Regions from separate parts of the Arthrobacter sp. SLBN-100 genome, predicted to be linked through region 2. Evidence: predicted binding sites of a transcription regulator. Region 2 holds the regulator's gene; the other holds the start of a gene.
The links. Region 2 encodes HspR, which represses chaperone genes until heat shock. Its sites were predicted from a motif close to AAGTTGAGTCNNNNNGACTCAACTT; they were not measured.
Positions count from the first base shown of each region.

Region 1: a site for HspR is predicted at 2,445-2,469, ahead of clpB (ATP-dependent chaperone ClpB). Genes of this name have one in related genera too.

Region 1 covers NZ_VFMY01000001.1:2,442,313-2,447,477, reverse strand. The annotation lists gene FBY31_RS11435 (ABC transporter permease) at 1-687, shown strand, start outside; gene FBY31_RS11430 (sulfate/molybdate ABC transporter ATP-binding protein) at 684-1,757, shown strand; gene FBY31_RS11425 (YciI family protein) at 1,926-2,261, opposite strand; gene clpB (ATP-dependent chaperone ClpB) at 2,502-5,165, shown strand, end outside.
Region 2 covers NZ_VFMY01000001.1:2,557,114-2,562,278, reverse strand. The annotation lists gene dnaK (molecular chaperone DnaK) at 1-538, shown strand, start outside; gene grpE (nucleotide exchange factor GrpE) at 541-1,260, shown strand; gene FBY31_RS11940 (DnaJ C-terminal domain-containing protein) at 1,434-2,405, shown strand; gene FBY31_RS11935 (heat shock protein transcriptional repressor HspR) at 2,419-2,844, shown strand; gene FBY31_RS11930 (hypothetical protein) at 3,010-3,396, shown strand; gene FBY31_RS11925 (aldehyde dehydrogenase family protein) at 3,437-4,846, opposite strand; gene FBY31_RS11920 (alpha/beta fold hydrolase) at 5,038-5,165, opposite strand, start outside.

The sequences.
Region 1 (5,165 bases), 110 kb from region 2:
CTGAGCCTGCGCACCTCTGCGGCCAGTACGGTTCTGTGCATCGTCCTTGGGGTGCCGTTGGCCCTGGTCCTGGCCCGGGGCAGGTTCCGGCTGCAGGGCCTCCTGCGCTCCCTGGTGCTGCTCCCGCTGGTGCTGCCGCCGGTGGTGGGCGGCATCGCACTCCTCTACACCTTTGGCCGCCAGGGCCTCCTGGGCCGGAGTCTCGAGATCCTGGGCCTGCAGATTGCCTTTTCCACCACCGCCGTGGTCCTGGCACAGACGTTTGTGGCCTTGCCGTTCCTCGTGGTCAGCCTGGAGGGTGCGCTGCGGACCGGGGGTGAACGGTATGAAGCGGTGGCGGCGACCCTGGGGGCCTCGCCCGGCCGGGTTTTCCGCCGGGTCACGCTGCCGCTGGTGCTGCCCGGGCTGGCCTCCGGAGCGGTACTGTCCTTCGCCCGAAGCCTCGGTGAATTCGGTGCCACGCTGACTTTCGCGGGCAGCCTCCAAGGGGTGACCCGGACCCTGCCGCTGGAAATCTACCTGCAGCGTGAAACAGACCCGGACGCCGCCGTTGCCCTTTCCCTGGTGCTGATGGCCGTGGCAGTCGGCGTGGTGGCACTCGCCTACCGGCGGCCAGCCGGCGAAGGCGCGGCTTTCTGGACCCAACGGACGACGACGGCTGCGGCAGCGGGAAGGGACGGCCCGTGACGTTTGCGCTTGAGGCAGCCGTGGCCGCGCGGGGATTCGATGTGGCCCTGGCGCTGGGACCCACCGAGACGGTGGCCGTGATGGGCCCGAACGGCGCGGGCAAATCCACGCTGCTGTCCGTGATCGCAGGCCTGCTTCGGCCCGACAGCGGCCGGGGCGAGCTCAACGGGCGGACCCTGTTCGAGCTCTCGGCCGGCCGGGGCACGTGGACGCCCCCGCATCACCGGGGCACTGCGCTGCTCGCCCAGGAGCCCCTGCTGTTCCCGCACCTTAGCGCAGTGGACAACGTGGCTTTCGGGCCGCGCAGTGCAGGTGCATCGAGGAAACAGGCCAAAGCAGACGCGTTGGGCTGGCTCGCCGAGGTGGAAGCCCTTGATCTTCAGGCCAGGCGTCCCGAAGGGCTCTCCGGCGGCCAGGCCCAGCGTGTTGCCATTGCCCGGGCGCTCGCCGCGGATCCCGGGCTGCTTCTCCTGGACGAGCCCATGGCGGCGCTGGACATCCACTCGGCGCCGCTCCTGCGCCGCCTGCTCAAGCGGGTCCTCGCCGACCGGCAGGCGATCATCATCACCCATGACGTCCTGGACGCCCTGATGCTGGCCGACCGCGTTGTCATTCTCGAGAACGGCAGGATTACGGAGGAGGGCCCCACCCGGGAAGTGCTCCAGCGGCCCCGCAGCAGGTTCTCAGCAGGGCTGGCGGGGTTGAACCTGGTGCCCGGGACCCTCGCCGGCGACGGGATCAGGACTGCGGAGGGCTGGTCTGTTTCCGGCCATGTGGAGGGCCGGCGGGTGGATGGCAACTCTCCCGCAGCCGAAGGGAACGCGGCAGCGGTGGCCGTGTTCCCGCCGTCGGCCGTGTCCGTGTTCCTTGATGACGCGCATGGCAGCCCCCGCAATTCATTCAAGGTGGCAATCACCGATCTTGAACCGCACGGTGATTTCATCCGGGTCAGGGCAGGAAGCCTCGCTGCCGACATCACTCCCGCCGCTTCGGCAGACCTGGGACTCGCCCCGGGCCTCGCCGTGCACTTCGTGGTGAAAGCAACGTCGGTCACTGTCTACCCGGCTTGAGCAGGCAGGCCGGGCAGGCGACATTTACAGAATTAGTCACATCTAGTGACAACCATCGCAAAGCCCGGTAAAATCGGCGCGGGGCGGATAAAGCAACCGGCGGGCGGCGTCTGGGGGGAATCACCCGCCGGTTGCTTTGCGGTCCTGTTGACTTGATGTGCCGAAGGTTTACATGCCCGGCAGGTCGAGGGATTCGTACACCTGGATGCTCGCGCCAGGCATCATGAGGTGCGGGTGCCCCTCCAGCAATGCCTGGGCGCTGTCCAGATCCTCGGCCTGGAGGATCGTGTAACCGGACACCCCGGTATTGGTCTCTGACGAGCCGGTTGCATTGATGTCCCTGCCGGCCCCGAGCGGGTTCCCCAGGTCCACCATGCCTTCGCCGACCCGCTCAGCCCAAGCCATCCAGGCCTTCATCCCCTCCTGGGCGGCTTCCGGCGAGCTCTCGGCCATTTGCGCCTGCGCTGATTGAGCTGCGATGTAGAGAACAACAAATTTCTTCATTGCCTGTCCTGTCTCCCGTCTGCCGGCGGCACCATCCGCCCCGGTCACAAGGTGATCCTAGGGCGACCGGCGCCGAAGGGGAACCGCAATGGTGCCAGTCCAACAGGGTCAGTCGCCTCTATCGCTGGTGTTAGCGAAGTGTTTCGCTTTAGGCAAACAGCCAACAGAAGCGGCATCAAATTAAAGTTGAGCGTAGTAGACTCAACCCAAGAATCCGGGCAACCCCGAAAGGAGCTCTCTTTGGACGTCAAATTCACCACCAAGAGCCAGGAGGCTCTCTCGGCTGCGGCCATGAACGCCTCCACGGCCGGCAACCCGCAGGTGGAACCCGCCCACCTGCTCAAGGCGCTGATGGACCAGCGTGAGGGGGTCGCGGTGGCGCTTCTGCGCGCCACCGGCGCCGACCCGGATGCGGTCAGCGTCCAGGCCAGCAGTGCCATCAAGGCTCTGCCGGCTACCTCCGGCGGCTCCAGCCAGCAGGCGCAGCTCTCCCGGCCTGCACTGCAGGCGATCCAGAACGCCAAGGAGGAAGCCGACCGGCTTGGCGATACGTTCGTCTCCACCGAGGTCCTCCTCCTCGGCCTCTCCGGCGGAAATGATGCCGCGGCCCGGGTGCTGCGCGACGCCGGCGCCTCCCATGAGGCCCTGCTCGCCGCCTTGCCGGGTGTCCGCGGGGACCGGAAGGTCACCAGCCCCGACCCGGAGAACACCTTCCAGTCCTTGGAAAAGTTCGGCACTGATCTCACCGCCATGGCCCGTGCCGGCAAGCTGGACCCTGTGATCGGCCGGGACTCTGAAATCCGGCGCGTCGTCCAGGTCCTGAGCCGCCGCACCAAGAACAACCCGGTGCTCATCGGTGAACCGGGCGTGGGTAAGACGGCCGTCGTGGAGGGGCTGGCCCAGCGCATGGTGGCGGGCGACGTCCCGGAAAGCCTGCGTGGCAAGACGCTGATCTCCCTGGACCTCGGCTCCATGGTTGCGGGTGCGAAGTACCGCGGTGAGTTCGAGGAGCGGCTCAAGGCTGTCCTGGAGGAGATCAAGGGCTCCGAGGGTCAGATCGTCACCTTCATCGACGAGATCCACACCGTTGTAGGGGCCGGCGCCACCGGTGATTCCTCGATGGACGCGGGCAACATGCTCAAGCCCATGCTGGCCCGCGGTGAGTTGCGGCTGATCGGTGCCACCACGCTGGACGAATACCGCGAGAACATCGAGAAGGATGCGGCCCTCGAACGCCGTTTCCAGCAGGTGTATGTGGGGGAGCCCAGCGTTGAGGACACCATCGGCATTCTCCGCGGCCTGAAGGAGCGCTACGAGGCGCACCATAAGGTGACTATTGCCGACTCGGCACTGGTGGCCGCAGCAACCCTGTCCAACCGCTACATTTCCGGCCGCCAACTGCCGGACAAGGCCATCGACCTGGTGGATGAAGCCGCGTCCCGATTGCGGATGGAGATCGACTCTGCCCCCGAGGAAATCGATCAGCTCCGCCGCGCCGTCGACCGGCTCACCATGGAGGAGCTGGCCCTGGAGGGGGAGACGGACGCAGCCTCCGTGGAACGCCTCGCGGCGCTCCGTGCGGACAAGGCGGACAAGGAAGAGCAGCTGGCAGCCCTGAACGCCCGCTGGGAGGCCGAAAAGGCGGGCCTCAACCGGGTGGGCGACCTCAAGGCAAAGCTGGACGAATTGCGCTCCACGGCGGACAAGGCACAGCGCGAAGGCGACCTGGAGACGGCGTCACGGATTCTCTACGGTGAGATCCCCGCCCTGGAGCGTGAGCTGAATGCTGCCGCGGAAGCCGAAGCCGCCGTCACGGACAAATCCGGGCAGATGGTGGCCGAACAGGTGACCGCGGACGACATCGCCGAGGTCATTTCCGCCTGGACCGGGATCCCCGCCGGCCGCATGCTGCAGGGTGAAAGCCAAAAGCTGCTTCACATGGAGGAGGAGCTGGGCAAGCGGCTCATCGGCCAGAAGAAGGCCGTCACGGCCGTGTCCGACGCCGTCCGGCGCGCCCGCGCAGGCATCAGCGACCCCAACCGGCCCACCGGTTCCTTCCTGTTCCTGGGCCCCACCGGCGTCGGTAAGACCGAGCTGGCCAAGGCCCTGGCGGACTTCCTGTTCGATGACGAACGCGCCATGGTGCGGATCGACATGTCCGAGTACGGCGAGAAGCACTCGGTGGCCCGGCTCGTTGGTGCGCCTCCCGGATATGTGGGCTACGAGGAAGGCGGCCAGCTCACCGAAGCCGTCCGCCGGCGCCCCTACTCGGTCATTCTGCTGGACGAGGTGGAGAAGGCGCACCCCGAGGTCTTCGATGTCCTCCTGCAGGTCCTCGACGACGGCCGCCTCACCGACGGCCAGGGCCGCACTGTGGACTTCCGCAACGCGATCCTGGTGCTGACCTCCAACCTGGGCAGCCAGTTCCTGGTGGACCCCTCGCTGGATGCGGAGGCCAAGCGGAATGCCGTGCTGGCCACGGTGAACGCCTCCTTCAAGCCGGAGTTCCTGAACCGGTTGGACGAAGTGGTGCTGTTCGATCCGCTGTCAGTGGAGGATCTGGCCCGCATTGTGGAGCTGCAGGTGGCTGAGCTGGGCCGGAGGCTGCACGAGCGTCGGCTCACCTTGGACGTCACCGAGGCCGCCCGCGCTTGGCTGGCCATGTCCGGCTTCGACTCCGCCTACGGCGCCCGGCCGCTGCGCCGGCTGGTCCAGCGGGAGATCGGCGACCGCCTGGCCAAGGCCATCCTGTCCGGCGATATCAGCGACGGGGACAGTGTGCTGGTGGACACGGCAACCGATGTGGACGAGCTCACCATCGAGGGGCTCGAGGCGCTGGCTGCTTCCGGCGGCGGTTCCACGCCGGGAACCGGGCTGGTGGTCCGCCGGAAGGACCAGGTCCGC
Region 2 (5,165 bases):
GGTTGAGGTCACCTTCGACATCGACGCCAACGGCATCGTCCACGTCTCCGCGAAGGACAAGGGCACCGGCAAGGAACAGTCCATGACCATCACCGGCGGCACCGCGCTCTCCAAGGAAGACATCGACCGCATGGTCCGTGACGCCGAGGAGCACGCAGCCGAGGACAAGGCCCGCCGCGAGGCAACCGACACCCGCAACTCCGCCGAGCAGCTCGCCTACTCGGTGGACAAGCTGATCGCCGACAACGCCGACAAGCTGCCGCAAGAGGTCAAGACCGAGGTCCAGGCCGACGTCGACGACCTGAAGAAGGCCCTCGAAGGCACGGACGACGCCGCGGTGAAGGCAGCCTTCGAGAAGCTGCAGGCTTCCCAGGGCAAGCTGGGCGAGGCCATCTACGCCCAGGCCGGTTCACCTGACGGCGCAACCGGTTCTGCAGGTGCTGAAGGCGCCGCTGGCGGTGCCGCGGCTGGTGACAAGGCTGGCGACGAAGACATCGTTGACGCCGAGATCATCGACGAAGACGAAGCGAAGAAGTAACCATGCCGCATCACGGTAACGAGGAAGAGCACAACACGTCACCCCGTGAAGAGCAGCGCCAGGAGCAGCAGGGCAACGGCCACCAGGAACCGGTCATCCGGGACAACCGCAAGGTTGACCCGGTGACCGGCCAGGCCCGGCACCCCGAGGGCGGTCACGCTGAAGACGGCAGCACCGCCCCGGGCGCCGGTCCCGGTTCCGAGGATTCCGACGGCGACGCACTGGCCCAGGCTGCTGAGATCCTCAACGGCATGGAAGTGCCGGCTGAGGAATCCGTTGCCCAGGGGGTTGCGGCAGGGACAAGCAGCGCTGAGGCGGCCGAGCTGAAGAACGACCTCCTCCGCCTGCAGGCCGAGTACGTCAACTACCGCAAGCGCGTTGAACGCGATCGGGCCGTGGCAGGGGAGATGGCCGTCATCGGCGTCCTGAACTCGCTGCTGCCGGTCCTGGACGATATCGACGCAGCCCGCCAGCACGGCGACCTCACGGACGGTCCGTTCGCCGCGATCGCCACCAAGCTGGAGAATGCGCTGAAGACCTACGGCCTGGTACGCATCGATGAGACCGGTGTGGAGTTCGACCCCACCATCCACGAGGCCCTCATCCAGCAGCCCGGCCAGGACATCGAAGTTGACACCGTCAGCCAGGTGCTCCGCTCCGGCTACAAGTCAGCCGAACGTGTCCTCCGCGCAGCCCAGGTGATTGTGGCCGTCCCGGCGTAGTCACCTACAGCCTCCGCGGATGAGGGGGCCCCGCCCCTACGCGTGGCGGCTTTTGTCCTACGGACCAAGCCGCCACGCTCCGGCAGGCCCGATGCCACTCCCGGGCCCCCTCATCCGCTCCGGCTGAGCGGTAATGTCGCCTTAACGCTTTTGTACTTTGAAAGGAAACGCCATTGGCTAGCCAGGATTGGGTGGACAAGGATTTTTACAAGATCCTTGGTGTTGCCAAGGACGCTTCCGACGCCGACATCAAGAAGGCCTACCGGAAGCTTGCGCGGCAGCACCACCCTGATACGAATGCGGGGAACACTGCTTCCGAGAAGAAGTTCAAGGACATCTCCGAGGCCTACTCAGTGCTCTCCGATCCCGAAGAGCGCCAGCAGTATGACGCGATCCGTGCCATGGGAAGCGGCGCGCGTTTTGCTCCCGGCGGGGCCGGTGCCGGCAGTGCCGGGTTCGAGGACATGTTCGGCGGCCTGTTCACCGGCAACACCGGGCGGCACGCGGGCGGGTTCAACCCGTCCAGCGGCGGCATTCCACCCGAGTTCGCCGACCTGTTCGGCGGCGGCTTTGGGCAAACGGGCTTCCAGCGCGCCCCGCAAAAGGGCGCGGACCGCACAGCGTCCACCAGTATTTCGTTCGCCGGGTCCATCCGCGGCACCGCCATCGGACTGCGCGAGCCGAGCGGTGAGGTCATCGATGTCCGCATCCCTGCCGGCATCAAGGACGGCCAGAAGGTCCGCGTGCGCGGCAAGGGCCAGCCCGGTGCTGCCGGAAGCGGCGACCTGGTGGTGACCGTCTCGGTGCAGCCACACCAGTTCTACACGCGCGACGGCGACAACCTCCGCATCCACGTACCGGTCACCTTCCCGGAAGCTGCTTTGGGCGCCGACGTCGAAGTGCCCACTATCGAGGGCGAAAAGGTGCGTGTCCGCGTGCCGGCCGGGACGCCGTCGGGCCGTACGCTGCGGGTAAAGGGCAAAGGCGTGAAGACGTCCAAGGGGACCGGCGACCTGCTGGTGACCATCGACGTCGCCGTTCCCAAGAACCTGAACAAGGAAGCCGAAGCCGCGGTCAAGGCGTTTGCCGAAGCCACCTCCGGAGCCGACGTCCGAGAGGGCCTGGCCGCCAAGGCCCGGCTTTAGCAGCGGGTGAGCCGTGGACATCAACTCCGACCAGCCGATCTTTGTGATCTCGGTGGCGGCTGAACTGGCGGACATGCACCCCCAGACGCTGCGGCAATATGACCGGCTGGGCATCGTTTCCCCCAGCCGTGCGCCCGGCAAGTCCCGCCGCTACTCGCAACGGGACGTGAACATGCTGCGCGAGGTGCAGCGGCTGTCCCAGGAAGGCGTCTCGCTCGAAGGCATCAAGCGGATCCTGGAACTCGAAAACCAGGTGGCCGCCCTGCAGCGCCGGGTTTCGGAACTCGCCGAGGAACTCAGCCGGCGCCCGCAGCCGTTCGATTCCCGGATCTTCGCGGCGGGCGCGGCAGGCGACGTGGTGAGCCTGGTCCGCGGCCAGCGCCCCCGGCCGCGGTCGCAGGCTGTGGTGCTGTGGCGGCCACGGGCCATTGGGCAATAGGTGCCGGCTTAAGCGGGCCGGCCGAAATTAGAGTACCTACTACTCGTGACGGTCCCGCCCCCGGAAACTTAAATGGAACCACTGCTGGATCAGCAGCAGTGGTTCCAAGTTTCTGGGGGTTTTGATGTTTGATGCTCAAAGCAAGGCCCGGCCGTGAGCCCGGGCATGGAGGCGGTGGCCGCGTTCAGCGGCTCCATTCCCGGCCAGATCCTGCTGGCGCTCGGCCAGACGGTGGTGGTGGTCTGTGTGTGCTTCGACATGGTGCGCGCCCTGTCCGTGCCCCGGTCCCACCGGCGCTACGTTGCCAGCACGGTTTTCCGGACCCTCGCCATTCCGTCCATCATCGCCAACGGGCTGACCGTCCTGATTGCCCTGGTGCTGGCGTCCTGGATTGATGTGGTGATGGGCATGTTCGTGCTGATGGCCATCATCTTCCGCCTGCACCACGACAAGGACGAGGACAACTGGTGGAAGGGCAAGGGCAAGAAGCTCGCCCGGTGGGCCCGCAGCCAGCTCTCCGGCCGGACCGTCGCCGCCCCTGCAATGGGGTAGCCCCGTAATTGGCGGGGGCAGCGACGCCGGGGTGTGGTGCTTATCCGCTAATGACCTGCGGTACGCCGAGGGCTTTGCGTCCTTCGACGCCGAACTCAAGGCCGTAACCGGACTGCTTGGCGCCGCCGAACGGGACCCGCGGGTCCACAGCCCCGTGCTTGTTGATCCAGACGGTGCCGGCCTGGAGTCGCGCTGCCACTTCGCGGGCGGCGGGGAGGTTCGCGGACCAGACTGAGGCGCCAAGTCCGACGTCGAGCGCGTTCGCCTTCTCCACGGCCTCGTCCACGGTGCTGTAGCGGATGATGGGCAGGGCGGGACCGAACTGTTCCTCAGCCACAAGCGGGTTGTCGTCGTCGATATCCGCCACCAGGGTGGTGGGGTAGAAGTAGCCGGGCCGGGCGGTATCGGGGTTTCCGCCGAGCAGGATACGCGCGCCTGATTCCTTGGCGGCGTCCACCAGGTTGGCGACGATGCTGTACTGGGCTTTGTTCTGCAGCGGGCCCAGGACGTTGTTCTCGTCGAGGCCGTTGCCCATGGGCATGGCCGCGGCGACCTTGGTGAGTTCTTCGCAGACGGCATCGTAGATGTCATCGTGGACGTAGAGGCGCTTCAGGGCCGCGCAGGTCTGGCCGGTGTTGATGAAGGCGCCCCAGAAAAGCCCTTCGGCGATCGCCTTGGGGTCGGCGTCGGGCAGGACGATGCCGGCGTCGTTCCCGCCCAACTCGAGGGTGAGCCGCTTGACGGTGTCCGCGGAGGACCGGATGATGGCCTTGCCCGTGGCGGTGGAGCCCGTAAACATGACCTTTCCGACCGCCGGGTGTTCGGCGAGGCGGGCGCCTACGTCCCGGCCCCCGGAAACCACGGACAGCAGGCCTTCGGGCAGTTCTTCGTTGATAACTGATACCAGCGCCAGGACGCTCAGCGGCGTGTATTCAGACGGCTTGACCACTACCGCGTTTCCCATCCGAAGTGCGGGAGCGATCTGCCAGATGGTGATCATCATGGGCCAGTTCCAGGGGCCGATGGCACCCACGACGCCGATGGGCTTGTAGTGCAGTTCGGCGTACGTTTCGCCGTCGTCCACGAGTGTTTCCGGCTCCAGCGGGGTAGTGGCCGCGGTGCGCAGCCAGGCGGCGCATGCCCCGACTTCAAAGCGGGCGTTGGGGCCATTGAGGGGTTTGCCCTGCTCACGGGAGAGCAGGCGGGCGAGCTCCTCGGCGGAGCGTTCGACGGCGTCGGCTGCTTTGAGCAGGGCGGCCGACCTGCCCTCGTGGCCCAAGGCAGCCCAGGCCGGCTGCGTTGCCTGGGCGGCGGCAACGGCCTGTTCCAGGTATTCAAGGGTGTGGATGGGCGCCTCGCCAACAGTTTCGCCGGTGGCCGGGTCGGGGATGGTCCGGGTAGGGCCGGACGTGGGGGTTATCGACGCAAGAAGCGCATCATAGGTTTCCAAGAGATACTCCACTCCGAGTAGCAAACGCGCGAGCCGGATGACCGGCGGGTTGCTCCCAGTCTGCGTTACCTGCCGGCCGGTTCTCTTGTCTTTTCGCGCAGGACCCTTGACGTTGAGGGAACGCCGATTGCGGTGGCTACCCGCTGCGGCAGCTGAGGGGCTTTCGTGTGCCCGGCTCCCTGGTCAGGAAACTACGAGTGCGGGATCCTGAGGCAGAAGTCGCGGATCTCCGTATTGAATGCTTCCGGGTTTTCCAGATTGCTGACGTGCCCGGCTTCACGAATGACAGAAAGCCGTGCACCGGCGATGCCCTCATGCA